Regions from separate parts of the Streptomyces sp. NPDC002403 genome, predicted to be linked through region 3. Evidence: riboswitches for the same ligand, from Rfam matches in the RefSeq annotation. Region 3 holds a riboswitch; each other region holds the start of a gene.
What was found. Region 3 has a riboswitch for cyclic di-AMP ahead of ACWCPY_RS28430 (M23 family metallopeptidase). Riboswitches for the same ligand answer to the same signal wherever they lie in the genome.
Positions count from the first base shown of each region.

Region 1: linked by a shared signal. The riboswitch ahead of ACWCPY_RS39265 (M23 family metallopeptidase) and the one ahead of ACWCPY_RS28430 (M23 family metallopeptidase) in region 3 are both predicted to bind cyclic di-AMP.
Region 2: linked by a shared signal. The riboswitch ahead of ACWCPY_RS01895 (NlpC/P60 family protein) and the one ahead of ACWCPY_RS28430 (M23 family metallopeptidase) in region 3 are both predicted to bind cyclic di-AMP.
Region 4: linked by a shared signal. The riboswitch ahead of ACWCPY_RS35885 (transglycosylase family protein) and the one ahead of ACWCPY_RS28430 (M23 family metallopeptidase) in region 3 are both predicted to bind cyclic di-AMP.

Region 1 is NZ_JBSFBQ010000075.1:2,131-9,356, reverse strand. It holds gene ACWCPY_RS39275 (PrsW family intramembrane metalloprotease) at 1-1,101, shown strand, start outside; gene ACWCPY_RS39270 (aldo/keto reductase) at 1,111-2,055, opposite strand; gene ACWCPY_RS39265 (M23 family metallopeptidase) at 2,236-3,345, opposite strand; cyclic di-AMP (ydaO/yuaA leader) riboswitch at 3,357-3,509, opposite strand; gene ACWCPY_RS39260 (PP2C family protein-serine/threonine phosphatase) at 3,781-4,959, opposite strand; tRNA gene ACWCPY_RS39255 (tRNA-Met) at 5,139-5,212, opposite strand; gene ACWCPY_RS39250 (SPFH domain-containing protein) at 5,289-6,500, opposite strand; gene ACWCPY_RS39245 (hypothetical protein) at 6,553-6,774, opposite strand; gene ACWCPY_RS39240 (SHOCT domain-containing protein) at 6,936-7,226, shown strand, end outside.
Region 2 is NZ_JBSFBQ010000001.1:392,052-399,277, forward strand. It holds gene ACWCPY_RS01885 (NlpC/P60 family protein) at 1-359, opposite strand, end outside; gene ACWCPY_RS01890 (hypothetical protein) at 674-1,027, shown strand; gene ACWCPY_RS01895 (NlpC/P60 family protein) at 1,083-2,219, opposite strand; cyclic di-AMP (ydaO/yuaA leader) riboswitch at 2,227-2,392, opposite strand; gene pcrA (DNA helicase PcrA) at 2,640-5,102, shown strand; gene ACWCPY_RS01905 (M23 family metallopeptidase) at 5,142-6,668, opposite strand; gene ACWCPY_RS01910 (esterase/lipase family protein) at 6,903-7,226, opposite strand, start outside.
Region 3 is NZ_JBSFBQ010000031.1:84,712-91,937, reverse strand. It holds gene ACWCPY_RS28455 (aspartate aminotransferase family protein) at 1-184, shown strand, start outside; gene ACWCPY_RS28450 (helix-turn-helix domain-containing protein) at 246-854, shown strand; gene ACWCPY_RS28445 (DUF6126 family protein) at 886-1,053, shown strand; gene ACWCPY_RS28440 (tyrosine-protein phosphatase) at 1,077-1,889, opposite strand; gene ACWCPY_RS28435 (alpha-galactosidase) at 2,115-4,211, shown strand; cyclic di-AMP (ydaO/yuaA leader) riboswitch at 4,509-4,665, shown strand; gene ACWCPY_RS28430 (M23 family metallopeptidase) at 4,669-5,604, shown strand; gene ACWCPY_RS28425 (SGNH/GDSL hydrolase family protein) at 5,793-6,638, shown strand; gene ACWCPY_RS28420 (STM4011 family radical SAM protein) at 6,675-7,226, opposite strand, start outside.
Region 4 is NZ_JBSFBQ010000055.1:18,734-25,959, reverse strand. It holds gene ACWCPY_RS35895 (FtsB family cell division protein) at 1-165, opposite strand, end outside; gene eno (phosphopyruvate hydratase) at 263-1,543, opposite strand; gene ACWCPY_RS35885 (transglycosylase family protein) at 1,830-2,588, opposite strand; cyclic di-AMP (ydaO/yuaA leader) riboswitch at 2,592-2,763, opposite strand; gene ACWCPY_RS35880 (transglycosylase family protein) at 3,064-3,996, opposite strand; gene ACWCPY_RS35875 (cytochrome P450 family protein) at 4,102-5,415, opposite strand; gene ACWCPY_RS35870 (nucleoside triphosphate pyrophosphohydrolase) at 5,465-6,427, opposite strand; gene ACWCPY_RS35865 (SurA N-terminal domain-containing protein) at 6,505-7,149, opposite strand.

The sequences.
Region 1 (7,226 bases), on a different contig from region 3:
TGGATAGCCACGGCCACCGCCGACCCGTCGAACGCCGACACCCTCGGTGCCACGGTCATAGCGCCGGTCGTCGAGGAGAGCGCCAAGGCCGCCGCGGTCCTGCTGATCTTCCTGTTCCGAAGACGGGAGTTCACCGGGATCGTCGACGGCGTCGTGATCGCCGGGATCACCGCGAGCGGCTTCGCCTTCACCGAGAACATCCTCTACCTCGGCAACGCCTTCGGCGAGGATCAGCAGATCGGCACCTCGGGCGTCGTGTCGGTGACGGCCGCGACGTTCTTCGTGCGGGCGGTGATGTCACCGTTCGCGCACCCGCTCTTCACGGTGCTGACCGGCATAGGCTTCGGACTCGCCGCGGCCGCCCCACGGCGCCGGCGCATCCGCCGGATCGTGCTGCCGCTGCTCGGGCTCGTCCTGGCCATGGGCATGCATTCGCTGTGGAACGGTTCGGCGGTCTTCAGCCCCTACGGCTTCTACGCCGTGTACGGGGTGTTCATGGTCCCGGTCTTCGGCCTGGTGACCTGGCTGGCGATCTGGTCGCGCGTGCGGGAGCTGCGTACGCTCTCGGCCGAGCTGCCCGCCTACGCGGCGGCCGGCTGGCTGACCCCGGCGGAGCCGCTCGCCCTCTCCTCGATGCGGGCCCGCGGACTGGCCCGCGACGCGGCCCGCCGACGGTACGCGGTCGGGACCCGGGGAACCTGGCAGAGCCCGTACGGCCCCGTCCCCGCCCCCGTGCCCTCCGCCCGAGCCAAGGCCGCGGCGAAGGCCCACGGGAAGGCGGCGGCCCGGGCCGTCGCCGAGTACGAGTCGTTCGCGACCTCGCTGGCCTCGCTGCGTCTGCAGGCCCGCCGAGGTACGGCCGGCCCGGACTTCGCCGAGCGCGAGCTGGAGCTGCTGCACCACCTCTGGCAACGCAGGGAGGTGGCAGCCCCCGCCCTGGACTACGCGGCCCAGGCGACGGGCCGCCTGCGCCCCGCGTACCCGCCGCCCCCGTGGCCGGCCCCGGCACCGCACCCGCAGTACGGCGGACACCGCAACGGCCCCGGCCCCGGCCCCGGCTACAACCCGTACCTGCTGCCGCGGCAGCAGCCACCGCGGTAGGCCCTGTCGTCAGGCGGATGCCTCGGTGAGCTCGGCCAGCTGCTGCTCGGTCAGCGAGAGGTCCGCGACGGCCACCAGCGCGGGCAGCTGCTCGACCGTGCGGGCCGAGGCGATCGGGGCGGCCACGGTCGGCCGGGAGGCGAGCCAGGCCAGGGCGACGGTCGCGATCTGCGCGTCCTGCTCCTGGGCGACCTTGTCCAGGGCTGCCAGGACCTTCTGTCCCCGCTCCGATTCCCGGTACTCGCTGACGCGCTCGGCCCGCGCGCTCTCCACCGTGACGCCCGGACGGTACTTGCCGGTGAGGAAGCCGGAGGCCAGGGCGAAGTACGGCACGGCGGCGAGCCCGGCGCGGGCGGCCGTGTCCTGGAGTTCGCCCTCGTACGTGTCGCGGGAGACCAGGTTGTAGTGCGGCTGCAGGGCGACGTAGCGGGCCAGCCCCTCACGCTCCGAGAAGTCCAGGGAGGCACGGAGCCGCTCGGGGCTGATGTTGGAGGCGGCGATCTCCCGGACCTTGCCCTCCTTCACCAGCTGGTCGAGGGCGGTGATGATGTCCTCGACCGGGACGGTCTCGTCGTCGAAGTGCGTGTAGTACAGGTCGATGTGGTCCGTGCCGAGCCGGCGCAGCGAGGCCTCGGCCGCGGCCTTGATGGTGGCGGGCGCGAGCCCCCGGTACGAGGGGTGGGTGGAGACCTTGGTGGCGACGACGACGGAATCGCGGTCGGAGCGGGAGGCGAGCCACTTGCCGATGACCGTCTCCGACTCGCCGCCCTCGTTGCCCGGAACCCACGCGGAGTAGCCGTCGGCGGTGTCGATGAAGTTGCCTCCGGCTGCCGTGTAGGCGTCCAGCACGGCGAACGACTGTGCCTCGTCGGCGGTCCAGCCGAAGACGTTGCCGCCGAGGGCGAGCGGGAATACCTGAAGGTCGGAGGAGCCCAGCCTGCGAAGAGAAGTCATGAGTGGATCAACGAATTCCCGTGCGTCCACTATTCCGGATTCCAGCATTCGGGTGAGTCGGCCGTCGCGGCCGGCTCACCCTCCGCGCGCCCGCCCTCCGTGCCCTGTCGACAGACCGGCAGCCCTGACGTCGGGGGGTGAGCGTCAGGGCTGCCGGGGTTCATCGGGGCGGGCGTCGCCTCAGGGGTTGAGGCCCTTGCCGCGGAGCCAGGCCATCGGGTCGATGCCCGTGCCGTCGGCGGTGTGGACCTCCAGGTGGAGGTGCGGGCCGGTCACGTTGCCGGTCGCGCCGACCCGGCCGATCGTCTCGCCGGTGGTGACCTTCTGGCCGACGCTGACGCCGATCGAGGACTGGTGGCAGAACCACAGCTCCGTGCCGTCGTCGAGCTCCAGCACCGTGCGGTAGCCGTACGAACCGGACCAGCCGGCCGACTTGACCGTGCCGCCGTGGATGGCCTTGATCGGGGTGCCGGTCGGAGCCGCGAAGTCGAGGCCGGTGTGGTAGCCGGAGGACCACATCGAACCGGCCTGACCGAAGGTCGAGGTGATGGTGTACGAGGAGGTCGGGATGGCGTAGCTGGCGGCGAGCTTGGCGAGCCGCAGGGCTTCCGCCTTCTTCTTGGCCTCCTCCTCCGCCTTCTTCTTCTCGGCGGCCGCCTTGGCCTCGGCCTCGTCCTGCTGCTTCTTGGCCTCGGCGGCGGCCTTCTCCGCGGCTTCCTTCTCCTGGGCCGCCTTGGCCTCGGCGTCGGCGGCGTCCTGCTGCTGCTCGGCCTGCTGGAGGATGCGGGCGCGGAGCGCCTCGCCCGCGTCCGTCGTGCCCTGCTCGACCTCGGCGGTGGTGATGCCGGCGGTGGTGAGCGGGGCGTCGGCCGCCGCGACCTCGGCCTTGTCCGCCTCGGACCCGTCGGAGAACAGGGAGCCCACGCCGGGAAGCGACTTGGCGTCGGGGAGGTTGTCCGTGATGGCGTCGGGCACGGAGATGGAGACCGGGGGCTTGCCCTGCGCGGTGGCCATGCCCCCCGCGCCGACCGCCGCTATGACGCCGACACCCAGCACCGTGGAGCTGCGGGCGAGTCCGTTGCGCTGCTTGGCGACGCGGTGCCTGCCGCGCACCGGGCGAACCGATTCCTCAGTGGGGTTCCACTCGTCCCGACTGCGTTCCGGCTCAACGCTGTTGCCGTCGGTGCGGAGGTCGCCGCCGAACTCTCCGGTGAACTCGGCGCCGTAGCCGGTGCCGTAGTCGGGATCGAACCGGGACGGGGCCTCGGGGGCAGGCTTGTTGGACGCCACGGGGGCGCACTCCTTTCCTTCCTTCTCGCCTACCGGGTTAGCTGACGGGTTCGGAGCAGGAAGGTCTCCTACGGGCCCCTCCGTCTCTCACGAGACACAGGTGTCCGATTCACCCCATGTAGGTGGTTCCCCGGTTCCCTTGCGGAATTCGGCGCTCGCGCACGGTGCCGCCACTGACGACGGCTGGGACGACCGCGCTGCGTTATCGAACGTTAATAGACACCGGGGCCGTATTCCAAGCTGTTCCCACTGATCGTTCACGTCTTTGGCCTGGACTTTACGGGACACAAGTGGTTGCAATCGGGCGAGTTGACCGCCCTTCAGCCACTACCCTGTTTCTGACGTTGCGTCAAACGTTATGCGGAGCGGCGCCTTTCGATTACGCACGGTGGCATCGCGCGCTCCGCCCCTCGCACCTTCTCCACGCGCCGTCCCTCACTTCGCCCCCGACGTCGTGCCCGACGCCTTCTCCGCGCCGACGATCCGCACGGTCCTGCGCCGGTCCGGCTGCCCCTGCCCGGGACGTACGACCGCGAGCAACGCCATGTCGTCGGTCGTCTCGCCCCCCGTGTGCAGGCGTACGTCATCGGTCAGCGCGGACAGCAGCTCCTCGGGCCCCGGGAAGATCCGCCCGCGCAGCCGGGCCGCCGGGTCGTAGAACACCCCCTCGGTGTCCCGCGCCTCGGAGAGCCCGTCCGTGTAGAGGAGCAGGGTCGTCCCGGCCGGCAGATCCCACTCGTCCGTCCGCTCCGGCCACACCCCCAGGGACATCCCGAGCGGCAGCGCCGGCACGGAGGGCTTGAGCACCTCCAGCGCGCCGTCCGGGTGCAGCAGGATCGGCTCGGGGTGACCGCGGTTGACGATCCGCACCCGGGACAGCCCGGACGGGATCTCGGCCAGCACGGCGGTGATGAAGCCTTCGAGCACGTCGAGCCCGCCCCGCCGCGCCTCCTCCCGGGCCAGCGCCCGCTCCAGCCGCCCCGCCACCCCCGCCAGCGAGGACTCCTGCTCGGCCGCCTCGCGGAACGCCCCGATGGCCACGGCCACCGTCTCCACCGTTTCGAGCCCCTTCCCCCGCACGTCCCCGACCACCAGCCGCACCCCCCACGGGGTGTCCGACACCGCGAACAGATCACCGCCGACGAACTCGTCCGCCTGCGCCGCCTCGTACCGGGCCGCGACCTGCAGTCCGCCGATCCGGTCGGCCGGCTGCGGCAGCACCGCGCGCATGGCCGTCTCCGCGATGAACCGCGCCGAGGCCAGCTGTTCGTTGCTGCGCCGTACGACCCCGTTGATCACCACCGCGAGGACCGAGACGGTGGCCAGGGTGAGCAGCTCGATCAACGGCACGACCTGCGGCAGCGTATTGCTGTACAGCCGCAGCGCGATGTCGGCCAGCATCGAGGCCACAGCGGTGCGGATGGTGCTGGCCAGCGAGAAGAAGGGGGCGGCGATCAGCGGAGCGGCCACGAACAACGGAATGGCGGTGAAGGTGTCCGGGGTGAGGGCGTCGAACAACAGCCCGCCGAGAATCATCAGGGCGGGCAGCGCGCGCACGAACTGCCGGGTACCGCCCCCGGCGTGCCGGCCGCGACGCTTCTCCCGCTTCCACACCTGTGGTCTCCTGCCCGGTACGCGCGCGGCTGCGGACGGCACCGCGCCCCACCCCAGGCTCACCGGAGCGGACAGGGACGGCGACTCCGCATCGGCCATTGGGGGGACGCGCGAAGCGGCGCGGCGCGAAACGAATCAGGCCCGGCACGCTGCATGCGTGCCGGGCCTGATTCTCTGAGTAGCGGGGACAGGATTTGAACCTGCGACCTCTGGGTTATGAGCCCAGCGAGCTACCGAGCTGCTCCACCCCGCGTCGGTGAACACAACTCTACGGCATCTCCGGCGCTCTTTTGACCACTCGGGTTCGCCGGTCCCTCACCCCGGCCGGTTCAGGACGGATTCGTCCCGGAGATGCGGGGCGCGGAAGCGGCCTTCCCGTCGACCGCCGGCTGCTTCATCGGGTTCGCGCCGCGCTGCAGCGCGTGAAGGATCGCCAGCCCCTGGCCGACGACGCCCGCCGCCATCTCGTTGACACCGTTGGTGCCGTTGAGGACGGTGAGGTCGGCACCGGACATGCCCCGGGCGGCCGCGTCGGCCAGGGCGGGCAGGTTCTCCACGATGCGGTTGGCCGCGATGAGTTCCTGGTTGCCGTCACGCAGCGAGGCGGCACGCGCACTGTTGGCGTCCGCCTGGGCCTGGGCGAGGGTCCGCTCCGTGTAGGCGCTGCCGTCGGCCTCGAACTTCACCCGGTCACGGGCCGCCTCCGCCAGGGTGCGCTGCCGGTAGGCCTCGGCGTCCGCGGGGCGCCGGACCTCCGCCTCCAGCCGTTGCGCGGCGAGCGCGGCCTGCCGCTCGGCGAGTGCGGTCTGCTCCTCGATGACCTCGTGCGAGGCCCTGGCCTGGGCGAGCGGCCCGGCCTGGGCGGCGCGGGCGTTGTACTGCTCGGTCTCGGCGAGGAAGCCTGCCCGCTTGATCGCGGTGTCGCGTTCGTACTCCGCCTTGAGCGCGGCGGCCTGCTGCTCGCGCTGGCTGGCTTCCTGGTCGGCCTTGGCCTCGGCGATCCGGGCCTGGCTGGCGACCGCGGCGGCGTGCGGGGCCGCGAGGTTCTTGATGTAGCCGGTGGCGTCGTCGATCTCCTGGATCTGGAGGGCGTCCACGACGATGCCGAGCTTCTCCATCTCGCCGTGGCTGCCCGCGATGACCTCCTGGGAGACCCGGTTGCGCTCGCGGATGATCTGCTCCACGGTCAGCCCGCCGACGATGGAACGCAGGTGCCCGGCGAAGATCCGCCCGACGAGCTCCTCCATCTGCTCCTGCTCGGTCAGGAAACGGCGGGCCGCGTTGGCGATGGACACGGCGTCGTCGCCGACCTTGAAGACGGCCACGGCCCGGACGTTGAGGCGGATGCCCTGCTGCGTCACGCAGTCCTCGGTGATCTCCGCCTCGCGCAGCGCCAGGGAGAGCATGCGCGCCTTCTGCTTGACCGGGAGGACGAAACTGCCGTGCCCGGTGACGATCCGGAACTGGGTGTCCAGGGTCTGTCCCTTGGAACCGGATATGAGCATCGCCTCGTTGGGGGCGGGAACGTGCCAGAAGAACATCGGAAGACTCCTGCCGTATGTCCTGCTTCCATGGGTACGTCGCTGCTTCGGCTCAGGACGGCAGGCGTTCCACGATCACGCCGCGCGCCGAGACCGAGTCGACGACAACGACGCGTGCGTCCCTGTCGATCGACGTCGCCGACCATGCGGTGTAGGCCTCGGACCCACCCCGTACGGCCACCAGTACTTCGCCCGGCCCACCGGACGGAATCGGCACGGTCACACGGCCGATCGCCCCGACCGGGCTGCGGGCGGACTCATCTGCCCTGTGCATGCACCACCGCCTCGATGTTTCCACGGTACTCCGCACCTACCGTCGCAGAAGACCTCATAACAGCCCAGAACGACAACAAGCGAGCGTCTATATGTGATGGTATGACTGGTTTACCCGTCACCTGCCGTCGCGATGAACTCGCGCCGACCGAGGAGCGATCCGTGGACGACTACACGTTGCTCGACCTCTTCTGGACCATGCTCTGGTTCTTCCTCTGGGTCATGTGGCTGTTCCTGCTGTTCAAGGTCATCACGGACATCTTCCGCAGCCACGACCTCAGCGGCTGGGGCAAGGCGGGCTGGCTGATCGTGACGCTGCTGCTGCCGTACATCGGCGTGCTGGTGTACGTGATCGTGCGCGGCAAGTCCATGAGCAAGCGGGACATCAAGGAGGCCCAGGAACGCGACGCGGCCTTCAAGGCGTACGTGCGCGAAGCCGCCGGCACCTCCGAC
Region 2 (7,226 bases), on a different contig from region 3:
TGTACGGACGTGTCGAGGCCGCCGGTGCGGTACTGCGCGGCGGCGAACGAACCCAGTGCGTCGCGCGAGGCGTTGAGGCGCTCGGTCCTGCGGGCGGCCTCGTCGCGCAGGTCGTCGAGGGCGTCCTCGGCGGCGGACGCCTTCTCCTTCGCGCCGTTGTACTGCTCGGTGGCGACCTCCGCGTCGTGGTACAGCCGGTCCACCTCGGCCTTGACCTGGGCGGGGGTGCGCTGCGGGTCGGCGTGCGCCGGGCCGGGCATCACTGCGGCGGTGGCGGCCCCGGTGAGGGCGAGGGTCGCCGCGGTGCGGGCAGCAGGGCCGGTGTACGGGCGCTGCTTGGGTTTTCGATGCGCTGCCACGAGGGCGTGCGTCCTTCCTGACGACTGCCCGTCGGGGGATACCGGCGGGCCCGCCACAACTCTCGGCGGGGCGACCGCTGCACCGTCCGCGTACGGAACGGCGGTGGAGCCGGTCGCCTGCCTAGGGACGCTAAACCCGGGGCACGGGCAGGAGTCGTAATGACGCTTATTGTCTGAATTTGGCGTGGCAATGTCGTCGAGTGATCGGAAAAATTACACCAGAGTAAGGCAATTGGTACAGGCGCGAGTGAAGTGGTCAGGAAGGTGTACCTGCCTGCCGAGCGGTGATATGGCCGGGGCTAGGCTGCGGCCTCATGGACGTACTCATTCATGTCTTCGTCGCCCTGCACATCATCGGCATCGCCTCCCTGCTGGGCGGTTTCCTGACCCAGATGAAGGCGATGGGCGCGGGCACGGCCCGGTTCGTCCCGGCGATGCTGCACGGCGCGCTGACCATGCTGGTCACCGGCGTCGCGCTGGTCGGGCTGAACGAGGCCGACGGCAACCACGTGAACAACATCAAGATCGGCGTCAAGCTGCTGGTCCTGGTCGTCGTCCTCGCGCTCGTCTACATCAAGCGGGACGAGGAGACGGCCGACAAGGGTGCCTTCGCGGCGGTGGGCGGACTGACGATGCTCAACATCTTCATCGCCACGCTCTGGACCTGATCCCGCCCGCGTCGCGCCGCCCCGGCACCGGGGCGGCGCGACGCGTGGAGGCCTGCTAAGCGGGCCGCACGCTGCCGTGGATCGGCATGTAGTAGATCGACTCCTCGCGCACGTTCGCCCCGGGCTTCGGCGCGTGGATCATCATCCCGTCGCCCTTGTAGATGCCGACGTGGCTGATGTCGTCGTAGAAGAAGACCAGGTCCCCCGGCCGCAGGTCCGCCGTGGCGACCCGGGTGCCGATCTCGACCTGGTCCCATGTGGTGCGCGGGATGTCGACCCCCGCCGCCTTCCACGCGGCCTGGGTGAGTCCGGAGCAGTCGTACGACGCCGGGCCCGTCGCGCCCCAGACGTACGGCTTGCCGATCTGGGCCCTGGCGAAGGCGAGGACCTTCTCCGCCTTGGTGGTGGCGCTGCTGCCGGACCCGGTGCCCGTCCCCGTGCCGCCGCCGGACCCCTTCGCGGCCTCGTCGGCCTTGCGGTCGGCCTCGGCCTTCGCGGCGGCCTGCTGCTTCGCCAGCTCCTGGGCCTTGCGCTTCGCCTCCGCCTCCTTCTTGCGCTCGATCTCCGCGAGCCGTGCCTTCTCCTCGGCGGTGAGCTTCGACAGCAGTGCGCGCGCCTCGCCCAGCTTCGCCTGGACGTTCTGCTTGCTGGTGCGCAGCGTGGCCTGCGTCGTCGTCAGCGTCTCCAGGCTCCGCACCGCTTCGGCGCGCTTCTTCGCCGTCTTGGCCTGCTGCGTACGGAAGTCCGTGATCGCCTGCTGCTGCCGGCTGGTCATCCGGTCCATCAGCTGGTTCTGGTCGAAGTACGACTGCGGGTCGTCGGCCAGGAAGAACGTGGCGCTCGGTGTGAGCGAACCGCTGCGGTACTGCGCGGCCGCGTAGGTGCCGAGCGTCCTGCGCGCCTCGTTGAGCTTGTCGGCGCGCTTCGCGACATCGTCCAGCAGGGCGTCGACCTCGGCGCGCTGGGCGGCGGAGGCCTCCTTCGCCCGGTTGTACTGCTGGGTCGCGGTGCCCGCCTGCCGGTAGAGGTCGTCGACCTTCTTCTGCACGTCCTCGATGCCGGGTTTCGGATCGGGTGCGGCCATGGCGCTCTGCGTGGAGAGCAGGGTCACGGACGCCAGCGCCGCGGTGGTGAGACCGACGGCCGGTGCGGTGGTGCGCACCCGGGTGCGCGGCTTGCGATGGGATGCCAAGGCCGGCATCTCCTTCCGTGGACCGCCTACCGGGTTAGCTGTCGGGTTCGGGCGGAACGGAAGGCTGCCCTACGGTCCGAGTGGGGGATAAGGACCGATTCACCCCGGTACTGCGTATGGGTCCCCGGTTCCGAACTCCCGTGGGGGCAGCCCGGATTCGGCGGAGGCGCCCGCTCGGCGTGGTTCGCCTCAAGGGGGTACGGGCCGCCCGGTCGAGCACGCTAGCCAACCCGTGGTGCTGCTGTGAAGGTTGATGTTCGATATGCCCGATACATTTTCGTGACCTTGCCGGAACGGGGTGGTGGAGGCCCGGAATCCCTCACGGGCTGTGGGCGCGCACCTGCGCCGGGTGTCCGTCGCGGTGTGCGGTTCGCCATGCGGCCTCCGGCTGTCGGTGGGGCGGCCTAGACTCGACTAGCGATGAGCAGCCTCTTTGACGACAGCTTCCTGGCCGGCCTCCAGCACTCGGAGGAAGAGCCCCCGCCGCCCCCCGAGGACTCCGCACCCGAAGCGGTGCCGGAGGACCTCTTCGCGGGCGTGTTCGACGGGCCCCCGCCGCCCAGGGACGCCTACTACCGCGACGGCGGGCACCGCCCCGTCATCGACGCCGCGGCGCTCCTCGACGGGCTGAACACCGAGCAGCGCGCCGCCGTCGTCCACGCGGGCTCCCCGCTGCTCATCGTCGCCGGGGCCGGCTCGGGCAAGACCCGGGTGCTGACCCACCGGATCGCCCACCTCCTCGCGGAGCGCGGGGTGCACCCCGGCCAGATCCTGGCGATCACCTTCACCAACAAGGCCGCGGGCGAGATGAAGGAGCGCGTCGAGCAGCTCGTCGGACCGCGCGCCAACGCGATGTGGGTCATGACCTTCCACAGCGCGTGCGTACGCATCCTGCGCCGCGAGTCGAAGCGGCTCGGGTTCACCTCGTCGTTCTCGATCTACGACGCCGCCGACTCCAAGCGGCTGATGGCCCTGGTCTGCCGCGATCTCGACCTCGACCCGAAGCGCTTCCCGCCGAAGTCGTTCACGGCCAAGGTCTCCAACCTGAAGAACGAACTGATCGACGAGGAGACCTTCGCAGGCCAGGCCGCGGACGGCTTCGAGAAGACCCTCGCCCAGGCCTACGCGATGTACCAGTCCCGGCTGCGCGAGGCCAACGCGCTGGACTTCGACGACATCATCATGACGACGGTCCACCTGCTCCAGGCGTTCCCGGACGTCGCCGAGCACTACCGCCGCCGCTTCCGCCACGTCCTGGTCGACGAGTACCAGGACACCAACCACGCCCAGTACACCCTCGTGCGCGAGCTGGTCGGCCCGGCGGGCGAGGGCGACGCCCCGGCGGAGCTGTGCGTCGTGGGTGACGCGGACCAGTCGATCTACGCCTTCCGCGGCGCGACCATCCGCAACATCCTCCAGTTCGAGGAGGACTACCCGAACGCGACGACGATCCTCCTGGAGCAGAACTACCGCTCCACACAGACGATCCTCTCCGCCGCCAACGCGGTCATCGAGCGCAACGAGAGCCGCCGCCCCAAGAACCTCTGGACGAACGCCGGCACGGGCGCCCGGATCACCGGCTACGTCGCCGACACCGAGCACGACGAGGCGCAGTTCGTCGCCGACGAGATCGACCGGCTGACCGACGCGGGCGACGCCAGGGCCGGCGACGTCGCGATCTTCTACCGTACGAACGCGCAGTCCCGTGTCTTCGAAGAGATCTTCATCCGCGTCGGCCTGCCCTACAAGGTCGTCGGCGGCGTGCGCTTCTACGAGCGCAAGGAGGTCCGGGACATCCTGGCCTACCTGCGCGTCCTCGCCAATCCGGAGGACACCGTCCCGCTGCGCCGCATCCTCAACGTGCCCAAGCGCGGCATCGGCGAGCGCGCCGAGGCGATGATCGACGCGCTGTCCCTGCGCGAGAAGATCACCTTCCCGCAGGCGCTGCGCCGGGTCGACGAGGCGTACGGCATGGCGGCCCGGTCGGCCAACGCCGTCAAGCGGTTCAACACGCTGATGGAGGAGCTGCGCACGATCGTCGAGTCGGGCGCGGGCCCCGCGGTGGTCCTGGAGGCCGTCCTGGAGCGCACCGGCTACCTCGCCGAGCTCCAGGCGTCCACCGACCCGCAGGACGAGACCCGGATCGAGAACCTTCAGGAACTGGCCGCCGTGGCCCTCGAATTCGAGCAGGAGCGCGGAGCGGCCGACGAGGAGGGCATGGGCACGGCCGCGGGCACCGGCACGCTCGCCGAGTTCCTGGAGAAGGTCGCGCTCGTCGCCGACTCCGACCAGATCCCCGACGAGGACGAGGACGGCTCCGGTGTCATCACGCTGATGACACTGCACACCGCGAAGGGCCTCGAATTCCCCGTCGTCTTCCTGACCGGCATGGAGGACGGCGTCTTCCCGCACATGCGGGCGCTGGGACAGGTGAAGGAGCTGGAGGAGGAGCGGCGGCTCGCCTATGTAGGCATCACCCGGGCCCGCGAGCGCCTCTATCTGACCCGGGCCGCGATGCGCAGCGCGTGGGGCCAGCCCTCGTACAACCCGCCGTCGCGGTTCCTGGACGAGATCCCGGACCAGCACCTGGAGTGGAAGCGGACCGGGCCGATGGCGGCTCCGGCCGGACCGACCTCGGGGATCACGTCCTCGCTGTCCTCGTCGCGTTCGCGCTCCGGACCCTCGGGCTTCGCGACCCGGCGGACCTCGGACAAGCCGACGATCACGCTGGTCGTCGGGGACCGGGTCACGCACGACCAGTTTGGGCTCGGCACGGTCACGGCGGTCGAGGGCGTCGGCGACCAGGCGAAGGCCACGGTCGACTTCGGCGACGAGCGTCCGAAGAAGCTGCTGCTGCGGTACGCGCCGGTCGAGAAGCTGTAGCCGGAGCGGGCGGGGGCCGTGGTCCCCGCCCCGCCGGGCTCAGGTCGGGTTGAGGCCGTGGCTGCGCAGCCACGGCAGCGGATTCACTGCCGCTCCGCCACCGGGCCGCACCTCGAAGTGCAGGTGCGGGCCGGTCGAGTTCCCGGTGTCGCCCGAGTACGCGATGACGTCACCGGCCTTGACCGGGCCCGAGCGGATCTTGGTGCTGCTGAGGTGGCAGTACCAGGTCTCGGTCCCGTCGGCCATGGTGACGATGGCCATGTTCCCGTAGGCGCTGTTGAGCTGGGTGCGCACGGTGCCGTCGGTCGCGGCCATCACGGGCGTGCCCTCCAGGACCGGGAAGTCGATGCCCGTGTGCACGGACATCCAGTTGACGCCCGCCTGGCCGAAGTACGCGCTGAGGCCGTGCTGCTTGACCGGCAGGACGAACTTGGGGCGCAGGGCCTCCTTGCGGGCGGCCTCTTCCTCGCGCTTCTTCTTCTCGGCGGCCTGCCGCTCCCGCAGGTCGATGCGTTCCTGGGTGCGGCTGGCGCGGTCGGCGAAGTTCTCCGCGTCGGCGCTGAGGTTGGCGAGCTGGGTGTCCAGCTTGTTGTTGGCCGCACCCGCCTTGACGGAGCCGGGGTCGGCCGCCGCCATCGTGGTGTTGTCGTCCTTCTTGTCCTCGCCGCCGAGCCCGCCGACGGAGGCCGCGGCGATTCCGGCCACGCTCATCACGCAGGCGGAGGGGATGGCGACGGTGAGGAGCGCGGAACGCTTGGCGGGGGAACGCCTTCGGCTGCGGCCGGCGCCGCCGCCGCGGGTGGCGGAGCGGCCGAGGGGACGGTGCGGGCCGGGCACGGCCTCTGCGGCGTCCGCGATGGCCGCGACGCTGATGGTGGCGGCGTCATGTACGTCCACGACGTCCGCTGCGGTGTCCGGGGCGTCGGCGCTGTCTGCGGCATGGGTGACGTAGGGCGCGTACGGGTCGTAGGAGCCCGGGTCGGTGTAGGTCCCGTGTGTTCCGGGCGCGTCGTGTGCCGACGGCGCCTCGTAGGGCACCTGTGCGGTTTCCGCGGTGTGCGCGAGGTGCTGTTCGTGCTCGGGCGTGGCGCCGGTGTTCCAGGCGGTGGCGTCGTACGCGCCGGTGTCGTACGCGGCGTTCTCGCCCGTGGCCCACGGCTCGTTCGTGTGCCAGCCGCTGGTGTCCCACTGGCCCGTGGCGTCCGGGGCGCCGCCCTGCGCCGGGATGCCGGTGAACGTGGCGGTGGCCGTGTTCGCCTCCGTGCCGTAGTCGGCCGAGGGCGTCCAGACGGCCGTCGTCTCGTACGTCGGTCCCGCCTCGTACTGCTGCTGGGGCTGCGCGGCGTACGGGGCGTAGGCGTCGTACGAGGCGGTCGGGTGTGCGCCCGTGTCCCACTGGGTGGAGTCGTACTGGCCGCTGTAGTCGGACTGCCCGGCTCCGTAGCCGCTGCCGTACGCGCCGTCGTGACTGCCGGGGAGTGAACCGAAGAGCGGGTCGCTGTCGAAGCCGCCGGTCGCCTCGCTGTCGTATCCGGCGTACCCGGCGTGGGGGTGCTGGTCGTTCACCAACTTCTCTCTCGCCTCGGCAGCAGGACCTGTGCTCTGGGTTTCCGGCGGGGGAATCCCAGGGGGAGCAGTGGCCGCGACTGTACCCGGCGGTACGTGACGCCGACAATCTTCGGCGGGCATGGGCGACTCAGGAAACGGGCAATCGGCCGTCTTTCGACGGACTGCGCACAGAGCCTTGGCTCTATGTTCGAAACGCGTTCTATTTGTGGGGTCCCTGTCGGGCCGTGGGGCTCATGCGGCTCCCGCGGTTCCTCCGGTTTCCCCGGCTTCTCCGGTCACTCCGAATCCGGTGGCCCCGGTGGTTCCGGCCGCCGGTTCGCGGGACTCCAGCGCCTGCCGGACCGCGGCGGCGACAGCCGGATGCACCGGCAGGGCGAGATGGCCGATTCCCGTGACGCGCACGTTCTGCGCGTCGAGATCCGGATGGTCGATGCGGCCCGCCTCGGCAGGCACGATCACCCGGTCCAGCTCGCTCCAGAAGCTCACGAACCGGGTACGGCAGCCGGGCGCGGGCCTGCGCAGCTCCTCGATCGGCGCGGACCCCGTACGCATCTG
Region 3 (7,226 bases):
CACCCAGGTCTCGGGCGACCACCTGGAAGTGATCAAGTTGATTCCGCCCCTGGTGATCGACGAGTCGGACGTCGACCGGTTCGTCACGGCGTTCACCGCTGTGATGGACGACGCACACAGCGGCGGTGGGCTGATGTGGGACTTCGGCAGGACACTGGTGAAGCAGGCGGTCGCCAACCGCTGACCGTTTTTGCCTGAGAGGCAAGATATTTGCCTCTCAGGCAGGATCCTGGCCCAATGGGTACATGAATCCTCCAGACGGAGGGGTGGCCGACGAGCTGCCCGGAGTCGCGCCCCGCCTGCGCGACCTGCGCCGGAGCCGTGGTCTCACCCTGGAGACCGCCGCTCAGCGGGCCGGGCTCTCACCCGCCCATCTCTCCCGGCTCGAAACGGGTCGCCGCCAGCCTTCGCTGCCGATGCTCCTCGGTCTTGCCAGGATCTACGGTACGACGGTCTCCGAGCTGCTCGGCGAGACACCCCCGGAACGGGACGCGATCATCCGCGGCGGAAAGTTCGAGGGAGCCGAGGCGGACGGCTGGATGTACCGGCAGACAGGCGGCTCCGGCCGGGCGATGCAGGCGCTCCGCGTCCGGGTTCCGCAGGCCGCGCAGAGCGATCTCGTGCGGGTACATCCCGGCGAGGAATGGCTGTACGTGCTCGCCGGGCACCTGAGGGTCTGGCTCGGGGAGACCGTGCACGATCTCGCCCCCGGGGACAGCGCGCACTTCGACTCGCTCACCCCGCACCGGATCACCGCCGTCGACCGTGAGGGTGCCGAGCTGCTCTTCGTCCACACCCTGCTGCAGAGCCCCGCCGCCGAGCTGTGTCTCGGCAGTGGCATCCACCGCCGCTGAGACCGGTCTCCGGTCGCCAGAGAGGACCGTCATGTCCGATTCGGAGAACTTCGACCCGCTGGGGTCGAACAAGAAGTACGAGGCCCAGGAGCGGAAGTTTCCGCGCGGTGTGGTGATCCGGCTGTTCGCCTACCTCATCGCCGGACACATCTTCGCCGCCTTCCTCTACCTGCTCTTCGCGGTGGCCGGCAAGGGCTGACCACCACGACCGGGCGGCCCCGGCTACGCCTCGTCGAGGAGCCGGTCGCGCAGCCGCTCACGGGTCCCGGGGGTGAGTCCCAGGCCCTCGGAGAAGTAGCGCTCCGTGCTGCCCCAGGTCTCCTCGATGGTGGCGAACGCCGCGGCGAGGTACTCGGCATGGGCGCCGAAGAGCGGATTCAGCAGTTCCATCACCTCGGCCGACATGCCGTCCGCCGAGGTGTCGCTGCGGCGCACCCGGTAGCGCCGGTGGGCGTCGTTGGACTTGAGGTAGTCGGCCTCGATGGCGTCACGCTCGACGCCGACCGCGAGCAGGGACACCGCGATCGACAGACCGGCCCGGTCCTTGCCCGCCGCACAGTGCATCAGGGCGGGCACGCTGTCCTCGGCCAGGGCGTGCAGTACCCGGCTGTGCTCGGCGGTGCGGTCCCGGATGATCGAGCGGTACGAGGCGACCATCCGGTTCGTTGCCTTGCCGTCGCCGAGGATCGAGCGCAGTTGCTCGGTGTCGCCGTTGCGGACCATGTGCCAGAACTCCGCACCGTCGGCGGGGTCGGAGAGCGGGATGCTCACATTCCGTACGCCGGGCAGCTCCACGTCCAGACCGTCGAGCCGGCGGTCGGCGGCATTGCGGAAGTCGAAGATCGTGTGCAGGCCGAGGCCGCCGAGGAAGGAGGCGTCCTCGGTGGTGGCGTGTGCCAGGTGACCACTGCGGAAGAGCCGCCCGTGCCGCACCCGCCGTCCGTCCGCGGTGGGCAGCCCGCCCACATCGCGGAAGTTGCGGACACCCGCCAGCTCGGGTTCCGCCGACGGTACCTGCGGCAACTGCTGCGTCACAGCGACTCCTGGGGTGTCCGGTGCCGACGCGGGTCGCCGGCGAGGCAACTTCCGCGACGGTACGACATTGGTTCCTCAGGCAATCATCTCGGCCTTTCCCTGTCGATACCCGGGCGAACTCCGGTGCTCCAGTGGCGAATCCGCCCGGTGAATTCCTGGCAAGTCCGTTGCCCACGCCCCAACGATGATCGATGATGTGCGGAACTGTTGGAATGTGGGGATGCGATGATCGAGACGGGCAACACCGGCCGGACCTGGCTGCTCACCGGGGCGAGCAGCAGCTATGCACTGCGACTGACCGAGCAGGACGAGCTGGTCCATCTGCACTGGGGGCCGAGGATCTCCCTCGCGGCGGCCGAGGCGCTGGCCGCCGCGCCGGAGCTCCCCTTCAGGGCCTTCGAGTCCCACCTCGACGGCCGGGAGGAGTATCCGGTGGAGGGCGGCCCCCGGTTCGTGCGCCCGGCGCTCTCGGTGCGTACCCCCGAGGTCCGCGGCACCGAGTGGGCCTTTGCCGACGCCTCGGTGGACGGGGACGAGCTGCGGCTCGGCTTCACCGACTCCGTGCACCGGCTCGACCTCACCCTGCACTACCGGATGCGGGACGACTCCGACGTCGTGGAGCGCTGGGCCACCGTCGCCCATGCCGGACCGGACGGCCCGCCGCTGGAACTGCTGCGCGCCGACGCGGCCGCCTGGTCGTTGCCGGCCCGCGACGGCTGGCGGCTGAGCCGGCTGCACGGACGCTGGGCGGCGGAGTCGCGGCTGGAGCGGGCGGAGCTGCTCCACGGCGAGAGCGTCATCTCCAGCCGGCGCGGCCACACCGGGCACCAGTACCTGCCGTGGGTGGCCCTGGACGCCGACGGCGCGGCGACGGAGGAGAGCGGCGAGGTGTACGGCTGCGCGCTCGGCTGGTCCGGCTCGTGGCGGATCTCCGTGCAGCGGCTGCCGGACGGGCTCGTGCAGATCACCGGCGGCGCCGGCTACGACGACTCCGGACTGCTGCGGCTCGCGCCGGGGGAGTCGTACACCACGCCCGTGTTCGCCGGGCTGTGGAGCGGCCAGGGGTTCGGCGGCGCGAGCCGCGCCTGGCACGCCTGGCAGCTGGCCCATGTGATCCCGGACGCGGAGAAGCCGCGGCCGGTGCTCTACAACTCCTGGGAGGCGACGGGCTTCGACATCTCGCTGGACCAGCAGCATGCCCTCGCCGTGCGCGCTGCCGCGATGGGCGTCGAGCTGTTCGTGGTGGACGACGCGTGGTTCGGGCAGCGGACCAGCGACCGGGCCGGCCTCGGTGACTGGACGCCGAATCCGGACCGCTTCCCCGGCGGGCTGAAGCCGCTCGCCGACGAAGTGCACCGGCTCGGCATGCAGTTCGGAATCTGGGTCGAACCGGAAATGGTCAATGCCGACAGCGACCTCTACCGCGCGCACCCCGACTGGGTGCAGCACTTTCCCGGACGGGCGCGGACGGAGTACCGCAACCAGCTGGTGCTCAATCTGGCCCGCCCCGATGTGCAGGAATATCTCTGGGAGCAGCTGGACACACTGCTCTCCGAGACGCCCGTCGACTATGTGAAGTGGGATTTCAACCGCTGCTTCACCGATGCGGGCTGGCCGGGCGAGGAATACCCGCAGAAGCTCTGGATCGAGCATGTGAACGCCCTGTACGCACTGATCGACCGGCTCAGGGCCGCACATCCCTCGGTCGCATTCGAATCCTGCTCGGGCGGCGGCGGCCGGATCGACCTGGGGATCCTGTCCCGTACGGACCAGGTGTGGACCTCCGACAACACCGACCCGCTCGACCGTCTCGCCATCCAGGAGGGCTTCGGGCACATCCACCCGGCCCGGGTGATGGCCGCCTGGGTCACCGACAGCCCGAACCACCAGCTCAACGGCAGGGTCAGCTCGCTGCGCTTCCGTTTCGTGAGCGCCATGGCCGGTGTGCTCGGGGTCGGCGGGGACCTCACCGAATGGAGCGAGGAGGAGCTGGCCGAGGCGCGGACCTGGGTGGAGCTCTACAAGGAGATCCGGCCGGTCGTGCAGCACGGCGCGCTGTACCGGCTGCGCGAGCCGCGCGGCGGACTCAGTGCGGTCCAGTACGTCCACGGCCAGGAGACCGTGGTCCTGATGTGGCTGGAGGCGCAGCGATACGGGGAACGGCCCCCGGCCCTGCGGCTGCGCGGGCTCGACCCCGCGGCGGCATACACCTGCCTGGACACAGGGGCGGTGCACCACGGCTCGGCGCTGCTCCACCAGGGACTGCAGAGCGGACTCCAGGGGGATCTCGACGCACGGGTGCTGCGCCTGCGAAGGGTGTGACAGAAGGGGCATGTCCGTAATGCGGTCTTTTGTCTGAACATCGCCCGTTTATGCGGGAGATGATCGCCGCCTCGTGAGCGGGATCATATCCGTGACGGTGTGTGGCGGCAGGAGGGTCGGGCATTCCGTGCGCCGTGCGGAAAGCCAAGATCCGTAATCCACGGAGTGTGACCGGAATTCCGCACCGATTTCCCCGGTGCGGAATCCGCAATGGAACCCGCCGCTTGTTCTCGCCGTCCCGACTCGCTTACGGTCACCGTCAATCCGGACGGACCGCCTAATCCTGCCGCCGCCCGGAATTCGTACCCACTCATCGCGTGGCAGGAGCGGGGGAACCAGGTAAGTCGCCGACCGGAGAAATCCGGCCGGCTCGGGGTGAAGTCGCACTCGGTGCGGCCGGGCATCTCCAGCCCGAACCCGACAGCTCACCTCGCAGGCGCCGGAGAGGAAGCACGTCATGCCCATATCGGGTAAGCACCGCCGTACGAAGATCGGTCCCGTCGCCCGTGGCGTCGCCGCGGTCGGTGCCGGTGGCGCCGTCATCGCACTCCCGCTGCTCGGTGCCACCGGTGCCCACGCCGCGGAGCAGGCCGCCCCGGCCGCCGCCCCGCAGTCGGCCACCGCCGCCGCGCACGCCCAGCCGGTCACGCAGAAGCAGGCCGCCACCACGACGTACTCCGTCGTCTCCGGCGACTACCTGTCGAAGATCGCCGCCGAGCACAAGATCGAGGGCGGCTGGCAGCAGCTGTACCAGGACAACCGCAAGGTCGTCGGTGAGGACCCCAGCCTGATCTTCCCGGGCATGAAGCTGACCCTCGGCGGCAAGGCGGCCGGCAACGCCGCGCCCACCGGCGCCGGCACCGGCTCCGCCCTCCCGTCGAAGGCGCCCTCCGCCGCCGCGGCCGCCGAGAAGTCCGCCCCGGCCAAGTCCGTGACCGCCGCCCCGCAGTCCAAGGCGGCCTCCGCCCCGGCCGCCAAGAGCAGCAGCTCCGGCTACGTCCACCCGGTTCCCGGCAACCACACCACCAACTACCGGGCCTCCGGCTCCAACTGGTCCAGCGGCAGCCACAGCGGAATCGACTTCCCCGTCGCCACCGGTACCAGCGTCAAGACCATCACCTCCGGCACCGTCGTCACCGCCGGCTGGGGCGGCGCGTACGGCAACCAGGTCGTCGTCAAGCACGCCGACGGCCACTACTCGCAGTACGGCCACCTGTCCTCGCTCTCCGTCTCGGCGGGCCAGACCGTGACCGTGGGCCAGCAGATCGGCCTCTCCGGTTCCACCGGCAACTCCACCGGCCCGCACCTCCACTTCGAGGTCCGCACCGGCCCGGCGTACGGCTCGGACATCGACCCGATCGCCTTCCTGGCCTCGCACGGCATCTACGTCTGAGCCGAACGGCCGGGCAGCTGAGCGACACAGCATGACCTGAGCAACACAGAAGGGGCGGTGCGCGGCGGCGCACCGCCCCTTCTGCTTATTCCCTCTTTATCAAAACTGACCGGGTGGTCTATCTCACCACCCGTCAACCCCATATTACGGTCGCGTAGGTCACATTCGGCGGTGCAGGATAAGCGTTTGTGGCAGACGATTCGAGAAAAAACCAACGTGGCGTCAACAACCGACAGGGCGTCATCGGGTCGTACGCGGCGATCGGCGACAGCTTCACCGAGGGAGTCGGCGACCCCGGCCCGGACGGGACCTTCGTCGGCTGGGCGGACCGATTCGCGGTACTTCTCGCGGACCAGCTCCCGGACCCCGATGCGGCGACGGGCGGCGAAGGCTCCGCGCACGGCAATTTCAGGTACGCCAATCTCGCCGTACGAGGACGCCTCCTCGACCAGATCGTCGAGGAGCAGGTGCCGCGCGCCAAGGAGCTCGCACCCGATCTGGTGAGCTTCTGTGCGGGCGGCAACGACATCATCCGGCCGGGCACCGACCCCGACGACGTGGCCGAGCGCTTCGAGCGCGCCGTCGCCGAGCTGACCGGGGCGGTCGGCACGGTCATGGTCACCACCGGCTTCGACACCCGTGGCGTTCCCGTGCTGCGCCATCTGCGCGGCAAGATCGCCACGTACACCGCCCATGTCCGGGCCATCGCCGACCGCTACGACTGCCCGGTCCTCGACCTGTGGTCGCTGCGCTCCGTCCAGGACCGGCGCGCCTGGGACGACGACCGGCTCCATCTGTCGCCCGAGGGACACACCAGGGTCGCGCTGCGCGCCGCCCAGGTCCTCGGTATCGACGTGCCGGCCGACCCCGACCAGGAATGGCCCCCGCAGGCGCAGCGCGGCACCCTCGAAGTACGGCGCGACGACATCCACTGGGCGCGCGAGTACCTGGTTCCGTGGATCGGCCGGCGGTTGCGCGGCGAATCCTCCGGCGACCACGTCGAGGCGAAACGGCCGGACCTCCTGCCGCTCTAGACCGTCTCGCGCAGTCCCGCCGGACGTGTCCGGAGCTCAGACACGTCCGGCGAGCAGCGGCGGCAGCGATGCCGGTATCCGCTCCAGCACACCGCCGGCGAAGACGTCGTACAGCGGCAGCGTCTCCAGATGCACGTAGCCGATGTGGCAGTCGCAGACCGCCAGCGGACAGGCACGCGGACCGAGGGCCCTGCGGTAGCTCCCGTCGTAGAGATTGCCCAGCTCTGCCGGGACGAAATGGCAGCGTCGCACGGTGCCGTCACCGTCCACCGAGACGACCGACTCACCGGTCCTGCAGGGCAGCCCGGCCGACCGGTGCGGACGCCGGCTGTACGGGAAGAGCGGGTCGATGGCCGTCCAGCGGTCCGCCTCCTCGTCCGTGTAGCTGTGGCCCTCCGCCGCGTTCACCCAGAGATAGACCTCCTCCGGCAGCGCGGCGCGCAGCCGCCGCGCCTCGTCGAGATGGTCGTCGAGCCCGACCACACCGACACTGTGCCGGATGCCGAGCGCGGTCAGCTCCCGGCACTTGGCGAGGAACCGCTCGTACGGCGTCTGCCCCGGGTGGTACGTGCACCACAGCGCGATCTT
Region 4 (7,226 bases), on a different contig from region 3:
CACCAGGGAGCAGACCACGAGCGCGAGGAAGGCGGCCCGGCCGGTGAGCCGTGAGCGGCGGGCCTGACGGCGGTTCTGGGACCGGTAGACGCGGGCGGCGGTCTGCTCGCCGAGCAGCCGCAGCCGGGTCGCGGTGGAGAACCGGTCCCGGTCCTTCGCGGCCATGTCCCCGCCTCCCCATTACGCACGTCCGTCCCCGCACACGGTACGGGACCGAGTGCGGGGACGGACGGAGGCCGGGGTACTTGCCCCGCCGGACCTGTCAGACCTTGAACCGCGGGAAGGCCGAACGGCCCGCGTACACCGCGGCGTCGTCGAGGATCTCCTCGATGCGCAGCAGCTGGTTGTACTTGGCGACGCGGTCCGAGCGGGCCGGGGCGCCGGTCTTGATCTGGCCGCAGTTCACGGCGACCGCGAGGTCGGCGATGGTGACGTCCTCGGTCTCGCCGGAGCGGTGGGACATCATGCACTTGAAGCCGTTGCGCTGGGCCAGCTCGACGGCGTCCAGGGTCTCGGTCAGCGAGCCGATCTGGTTGACCTTGACGAGCAGGGCGTTGGCGGAGCCCTCCTCGATACCGCGGGCCAGGCGCTCCGGGTTGGTGACGAAGAGGTCGTCGCCGACGATCTGCACCTTGGCGCCGAGCTTGTCGGTGATGACCTTCCAGCCGGCCCAGTCGTCCTCGTACAGCGGGTCCTCGATGGAGACCAGCGGGTACGCGGAGACGAGCTCCTCGTAGTACTCGGTCATCTCGGCGGCCGAGCGGGCCTTGCCCTCGAACTCGTACTTGCCGTCCTTGTAGAACTCGGACGCGGCGACGTCGAGCGCGAGCGCGATGTCCTTGCCCGGGGCGTAGCCGGCCTCCTTGATGGCCTCGATGATGAGGTCGAGGGCGGCGCGGTTCGACTCCAGGTTCGGCGCGAAGCCGCCCTCGTCGCCGAGACCGGTCGACAGGCCCTTGGTCTTCAGGACCTTCTTCAGCGTGTGGTAGACCTCGGCACCCCAGCGCAGCGCCTCGGAGAACGACTCGGCGCCGATCGGCGCGATCATGAACTCCTGGATGTCCACGTTGGAGTCGGCGTGCGAACCGCCGTTGAGGATGTTCATCATCGGAACGGGCAGCAGGTGCGCGTTCGGGCCGCCGAGGTAGCGGAACAGCGGCAGGTCCGAGGCCTCGGAGGCGGCGTGGGCGACGGCCAGCGAGACGCCGAGGATGGCGTTGGCGCCGAGCGAGCCCTTGTTCTCGGTGGCGTCCAGGTCGAACATCGCCTGGTCGATCAGGCGCTGCTCGGTGGCGTCGTAGCCGACGAGCTCCGGGCCGATCTGCTCGATCACGGCGAGGACGGCCTTCTCGACGCCCTTGCCCTGGTAGCGGTTGGGGTCACCGTCACGGAGCTCGATGGCCTCGAACGCACCCGTGGAGGCGCCGGACGGAACGGCAGCACGGCCGGTGCTGCCGTCGTCGAGGCCGACCTCGACCTCGACCGTGGGGTTTCCGCGGGAGTCGAGGATTTCCCGGGCTACGACGACGTCGATGGACGGCACGAGGCATCTCCTTCTGGGATATGACGCTGTTTGTGCAGGGTCGCTTTGGCCTTGCGCCAAGAGCCTAACCGGCCCGGCCCGCTCAGCCCGACGACCGCCCGACCCCTGGGACGAAAAAGGACCCGAGGGCACACATTGCCGGGCAAACGGTCAGAATTCTACTGACCGGTAACTACAACACTTGAACGGTCCGCCGCTCCCCCGAGCGCGGACGGCAGAACCCCGGCCCGGCGCGTACGGGGGAACGCGCGCCGGGCCGGGGTGCTCGGGGAGGAGCGAGCCGTGACTACTTCGTCAGGTGCAGCTGCTGACCCGGGTAGATCAGGTCGGCGTTCTTGACGATGTCCTTGTTCAGCTCGAACAGCTTCTGCCAGCCGCCCTCGACCTTGTGGTCGGCGGCGATCTTGCTCAGCGAGTCGCCGGAGACGACCTTGTACTCGCCGTCGCCCTTCTTGACCTTCTCGCCGGTCGGGGTGGTGACGGTCTTCTTCGACTCGGCCTGCGGGGCGGCGGAGCGGTCCGAGCGGGAGGCGGCGGGAGCCTCGGTGCGCTCGCTCTGCTTCGGCTGGGCCTGCTGCTTCGGGGCGGCCGGGGCGCTCTGCTGCTCGGAGGCGCCGGAGCTCGCGGTGGAGTTGGAGGAGGAGCCGGTGTCGACGCCCGGGTCGACGCCGTCGTTGGTCAGGTTGCCGGCGCCGGCGCAGCCCCAGGCGCCCGGGCCCTGCATGTCGAGGAGCCGCTCGGCGGTGGCGATCTGCTGGGCCTTGGTGGCCAGGTCGGCGCGGGGGGCGTACTGCGTACCGCCGGCGGCGGCCCAGCTGGACTGCGAGAACTGCAGACCGCCGTAGTAGCCGTTGCCGGTGTTGATGGACCAGTTGCCACCGGACTCGCACTGGGCGACGGCGTCCCAGGTGGCGACGGAGGCGGCGGAGGCGCCGGTCGCACCCATCAGGGGCACGGCGACAGCGGCACCGGCGACACCGGCGAGCGTGGCGATACGGACGGCCTTGGACGGGCGGCGGTGCTTGCCCTTGCTGGAAAGCAGCATGGAACTTCTCCTCACCGACGCCTACGAGGTGAGCTGTCGGGTTCGGGCCAAGTGAGTTGCCCGGTCGCACGTCCTAGCACGCGACTTCACCCCAAGCCGGTCCTGATGCGTCTCTCGACGATCGGGCCCGGCGCTTACCTGGGTCCCCCGCTCCTGCCTACGGCGCTTTACGCGTCTGTTCCCTTCGACCGACGGCAGGATTCGGCGTGACGGTCGACGGGGCCCGCGGTGCGAGCGGTTCCGACCGTAAACATACGCAACCCTCACATTCAAAGATGGACACATCGGACAATCCACCCGTACTTGCATCTGAAGAACCGTCGTTTCCGCAGGTGGGACGCGATGCGGAAGGGGCCCCCAGGCGCGACACGCCAGTTGACGCAAAGAGACCCATGTCTCACTTACGCATAAGTGGACATAGGTCCCTGAACTACCCCGATTTTCGAGGTGTTTTTAGTCGATTATCAGACTGCCTTCACTGGTCCTTCACATCGAGATCGAGGCTCTGGCCAGGGAGGATGAGGTCCGGGTCGGAGCCGACGGCACCCTTGTTGGCCTCGTAGAGCGCGGGCCAGCCACCGGGAACCTTCTGTGCGTCAGCAATCGACCAGAGGTTGTCGCCGGGGCGGACGGTGTACGTGCCGTCAGCCGTCGGCTCGGCCGTGTCGCGCGCGTCGCTGCCGCCGCGGGAGGCGTGCCGGCCCGACTCGCGGTCGCCGCCGTCCGTGCCGCGGCTCCCCTCGGCGGCCGGCGCGCCACGGTGCTTGCCGCCCACGCCACTGGACGAGCCGGGCGTGTCACGGGGGGCGCCGGGGGACGGAGTGGTCGAACCGGAGGACTTCGGGGACGGCGAGGTCTTCCCCGACGGCTTGCCGGCCCCCTGCGAGCCGTCCGAGCCGCCCGTACCGTCCGAGGGGCTCGTGGACGGCGTGGCGTCGTCGGACGGGTCCGCCGACGCCCCGTCAGCCGGCTTCGCGCTCCCGGCCGGGTCCTCGGCGGGGACGGAGCCCGGGTCGACCCCCGGCAGCACCCCGTCCACCGCGAGGCCGGAGATGACCGCACAGCTGGGCCATGCCTTCGGCCCCCGGTCCTCCAGAACCTTCTCGGCCACCTCTATCTGCTGCGCCCGGCTGGCGAGGTCGGCGCGCTCCGCGTACGCCTCACCGCCGTACGCCTTCCAGATCTCCGGCGAGAACTGCAGGCCGCCGTAGTAGCCGTTCCTGTAGTCGGCGCTCCACGCACCGCCGCTCTCGCACTCGGCCACCCGGTCCCAGGTCGTCGCGTCGGCCGCGTGCGCACCGGCCGCGCCGAGCAGCGGGATGGCGATGGCCGATCCGGTCACGCCCGCGGCGACGACGATGGCGGGTGCCTGACGGGGGCGACGGTGTCTGCCGTTCGCGGAGCCCATGGGGTTGCCTTCCGTGTGACTGACGTGTGACTGGTGAGTCGAACGGTGAACCTAGCGGGACTCGAACGCGCGTCACAAGTCGATGCAGCGCAGATCACGCGAAAGTCACAGAGTTGACGGGATGTCACTTCCGGCATGCGCGGCCCCCGGCGTGAACTCCACCGGAAGCGTGCGAAGTCCACGCATGATGAGCCCGCCACGCCACCGCAAATCGGCAGGTTCCACCGCAAGCCGCAGGTCCGGAAGGCGGGTCAGGAGCGTGGCGAGCGCGGTCTGTCCCTCCAGCCGGGCGAGCGGCGCGCCCAGGCAGTAGTGGATCCCGTGCCCGTATCCGAGGTGCTGATTGTCACGCCGCGCGAGGTCGAGCGTGTCGGGGTCCTCGAAGCGCTCCGGGTCGCGGTCGGCCGCGGCGAGCACCACGAGCACGGGGTCCCCGGCCGCGATGTCCTGCCCGCCGAGCGCCAGCGGCTCCGTGGCGAACCGCCAGGTGGCCAGCTCCACCGGACCGTCGTACCGCAGCAGCTCCTCGATCCCGGTCTCCAGCAGCCCGCTCTCCCCCGCGTCCAGGGAGAGCTGGAGCCGCCGGCGCTGCCCGGGGTTGCGCAGCAGGGCGTAGACCCCGTTGCCGATGAGGTTGACCGTGGTCTCGAATCCGGCGAAGAGCAGGATGAAGGCCATGGCCGCGGCCTCGTTCTCGGTGAGGTGCTCGCCGTGGTCGCTGGCCCGGATCAGCCCGGAGATCAGGTCGTCCCCGGGGTTCTCCCGCTTGCGGTGGATGAGTTCGGCGAGGTAGCCGCGCATCTTCTTCACCGACCGGGCCACCCCGCCGCGCGGGCCGCCGCCGTGGCGGATCATCATGCCCGCCCAGTCCCGGAAGTCGTCCTGGTCCTCGGGCGGGACGCCGAGCAGATCACAGATCGCGTAGATGGGGAGCGGGAAGGCGAAGTCGTGGATGAGGTCCGCCTTGCCCTCCGCGACGAAGCGGTCGATGAGGCGGTCCGTCAGTTCCTGTACGCGCGGTGCGAACTCGGCGACCCGGCGCGGGGTGAACGCCTTGGAGACGAGGCGGCGCAGCCGGGTGTGGTCCGGCGGGTCGATGTTCAGCAGATGCGTCATCAGCTCCGCCTTGCGCTCCCCCGGAATGCCCGTCTTCCCCCTGGCGTGCGCCGGCTCGGCGTGGTGCGCCGGGTTCTTGGAGAGCCGGGAGTCGGCGAGCGCCTGCCGCGCGTCCGCGTACCGGGTCACCAGCCAGGCCTCGACGCCGCTGGGCAGCGCGGTCCGGTGCACGGGGCTGTGCTCGCGCAGCCAGGCGTACGCCGGGTACGGGTCGGTGGCGAACTCCCAGGTGAAGAGTTCGGGTGCGCCGGCGGGGCAGGCGGCGGGCTGATCGGCGGGGCGGTCGGCGGGGCTGTGGTTCACCCCCCGACGTTATCGGCTGCCCCCGAAGGCCCTCCGGCGCCCTGCGGCGCTAGGCGTTGTCCTCCGCCGCTCTGATGGCGTCCCGGTAGGCGCGGCCCGCGGCCCGCAGCGCGGCTTCGGGGTCGATGCCGTCCTGCTCGGCGCGTACGGCGAGGGCGAGGAGCTCGTAGCCGATGCCGTCGCCGGTGGGGAGCGGCACGTCGAGCCCCGCGGTACGGACCCGGCCGGCCAGCTTCGCCGCCAGCGCCAGGCCGGGCTGGCCGAGCGGGACTCCGTCGGTGACCGAGTCGCGCTGCTTCTCGATGGCCTTGGTGCGCAGCCAGTGCGCGTGGACGTCCTCCGGGGTCTCGGCGCTCTCGTCGCCGAAGACGTGCGGGTGGCGGTGGATCAGCTTCTCGACGAGGGTGGCGGCCACGTCGTCCACGGAGAACGGCTCCTGCTCGTCCTCCTCGGCGATCCTGGCGTGGAAGACGACCTGGAGGAGTACGTCACCGAGCTCCTCGCGCAGTTCGTCGCGGTCGCCGTCCTCGATCGCCTCGACGAGCTCGTACGCCTCCTCGATGGCGTACTTGGCGAGGCCCTTGTGGGTCTTCTGCGAGGTCCACGGGCATTCGATCCTGATCCGGTCCATGATCTGGACCAGATCGAGGAGCCGGGCGCCCGGCAGGTCGTACGAACCGGGCAGCAGCTCCAGGTCCGGCATCCGCACCCGGCCCGAACCGGCGAGCCCCGCCAGACCGTCGGTCAGCGCCCGGTCGCCCTCGCCGCCCACGAGGACGACGACGGACCGGCCGCCCGCACAGGCGTCGACGAGCTCCTGCGCGGTGGGCGCGGAGTGCTCGACGGTGACGCCCGCCTCACGGAGATACGGCAGCTGCGGGTGGTCCGGCTCGGCGCAGAGCACCCGGTCGGCGGCGTGCAACGCCTGCCATGCGGGCCAGGACAGGAGTCCGGGCGCGACACGGTGGCTGGCGGTGAGCAGAACGATACGGCCGGGGTCTTCAGCGTTCACCGTTCGAATCTACCCCGGTCGTTCCCGCCGCCCGTGCCGCGGCCGGTCAGGCCCCGGCCTGATCCGGACGGGAGACCCTAGGTGTTCGCGCCGGCCGGCTTGGTGACCCGGTTGATCCAGGGGGCCTTGTAGTCGGCGAGCTGGGTCTGCTTGTCGTCCCAGGCGCCGTAGCGCGGATTGACGTCGACGCGCAGTGCCTTCGACGCCTTGCTGAGCGCCTCGCCGACGGCCTGCTGACCGGCGGGCTGCTGCAGGTCGGCGCCGAGCGCCTGGGCCAGCTTCGTCAGCTGGACCTGCTCGCGCAGGACGGCATTGATCTGGTCGGGGGCCACCCAGCTCTGCTGGAGCATCGCCGTCCGCAGCCCCGCCTCCCCGCCGGTCTGCGCCGCCGCGGCCTTGCGCATCTGCTGAATCTCGCTGCGGCTGACGCTCACGCCCGCGTCCCGCGCGGCCCGGTCCACGACCCGGTCGAAGATCATGCTGTGCAGCTTGGCGCGGCTGAGCTGCCCGGATTTGTCGATGAGCTGGGAGGCGTCCCTCGAATCGCTCTGGGCCTCGCGTACGGACGCCACCTGGCTCTGCAGTGCGGAGACCTCGATCCGGTCCCCGCCGACGACGGCCGCGGCGCCCGGGTGGGCCTCGCTGCCGCAGGCGGTCAGGAGTGGGGCGCCGGCGAGCAGGGCGGCGGAGACGGTGAGCGCGGTGCGACGGCGGCGGTGCAAAGGAACCTCCCGGGGAGACTTTGTGCATCAGTGCACAAGACCTTGCGGTGATCGATGTTAGGCAGTGGACGTGGCCG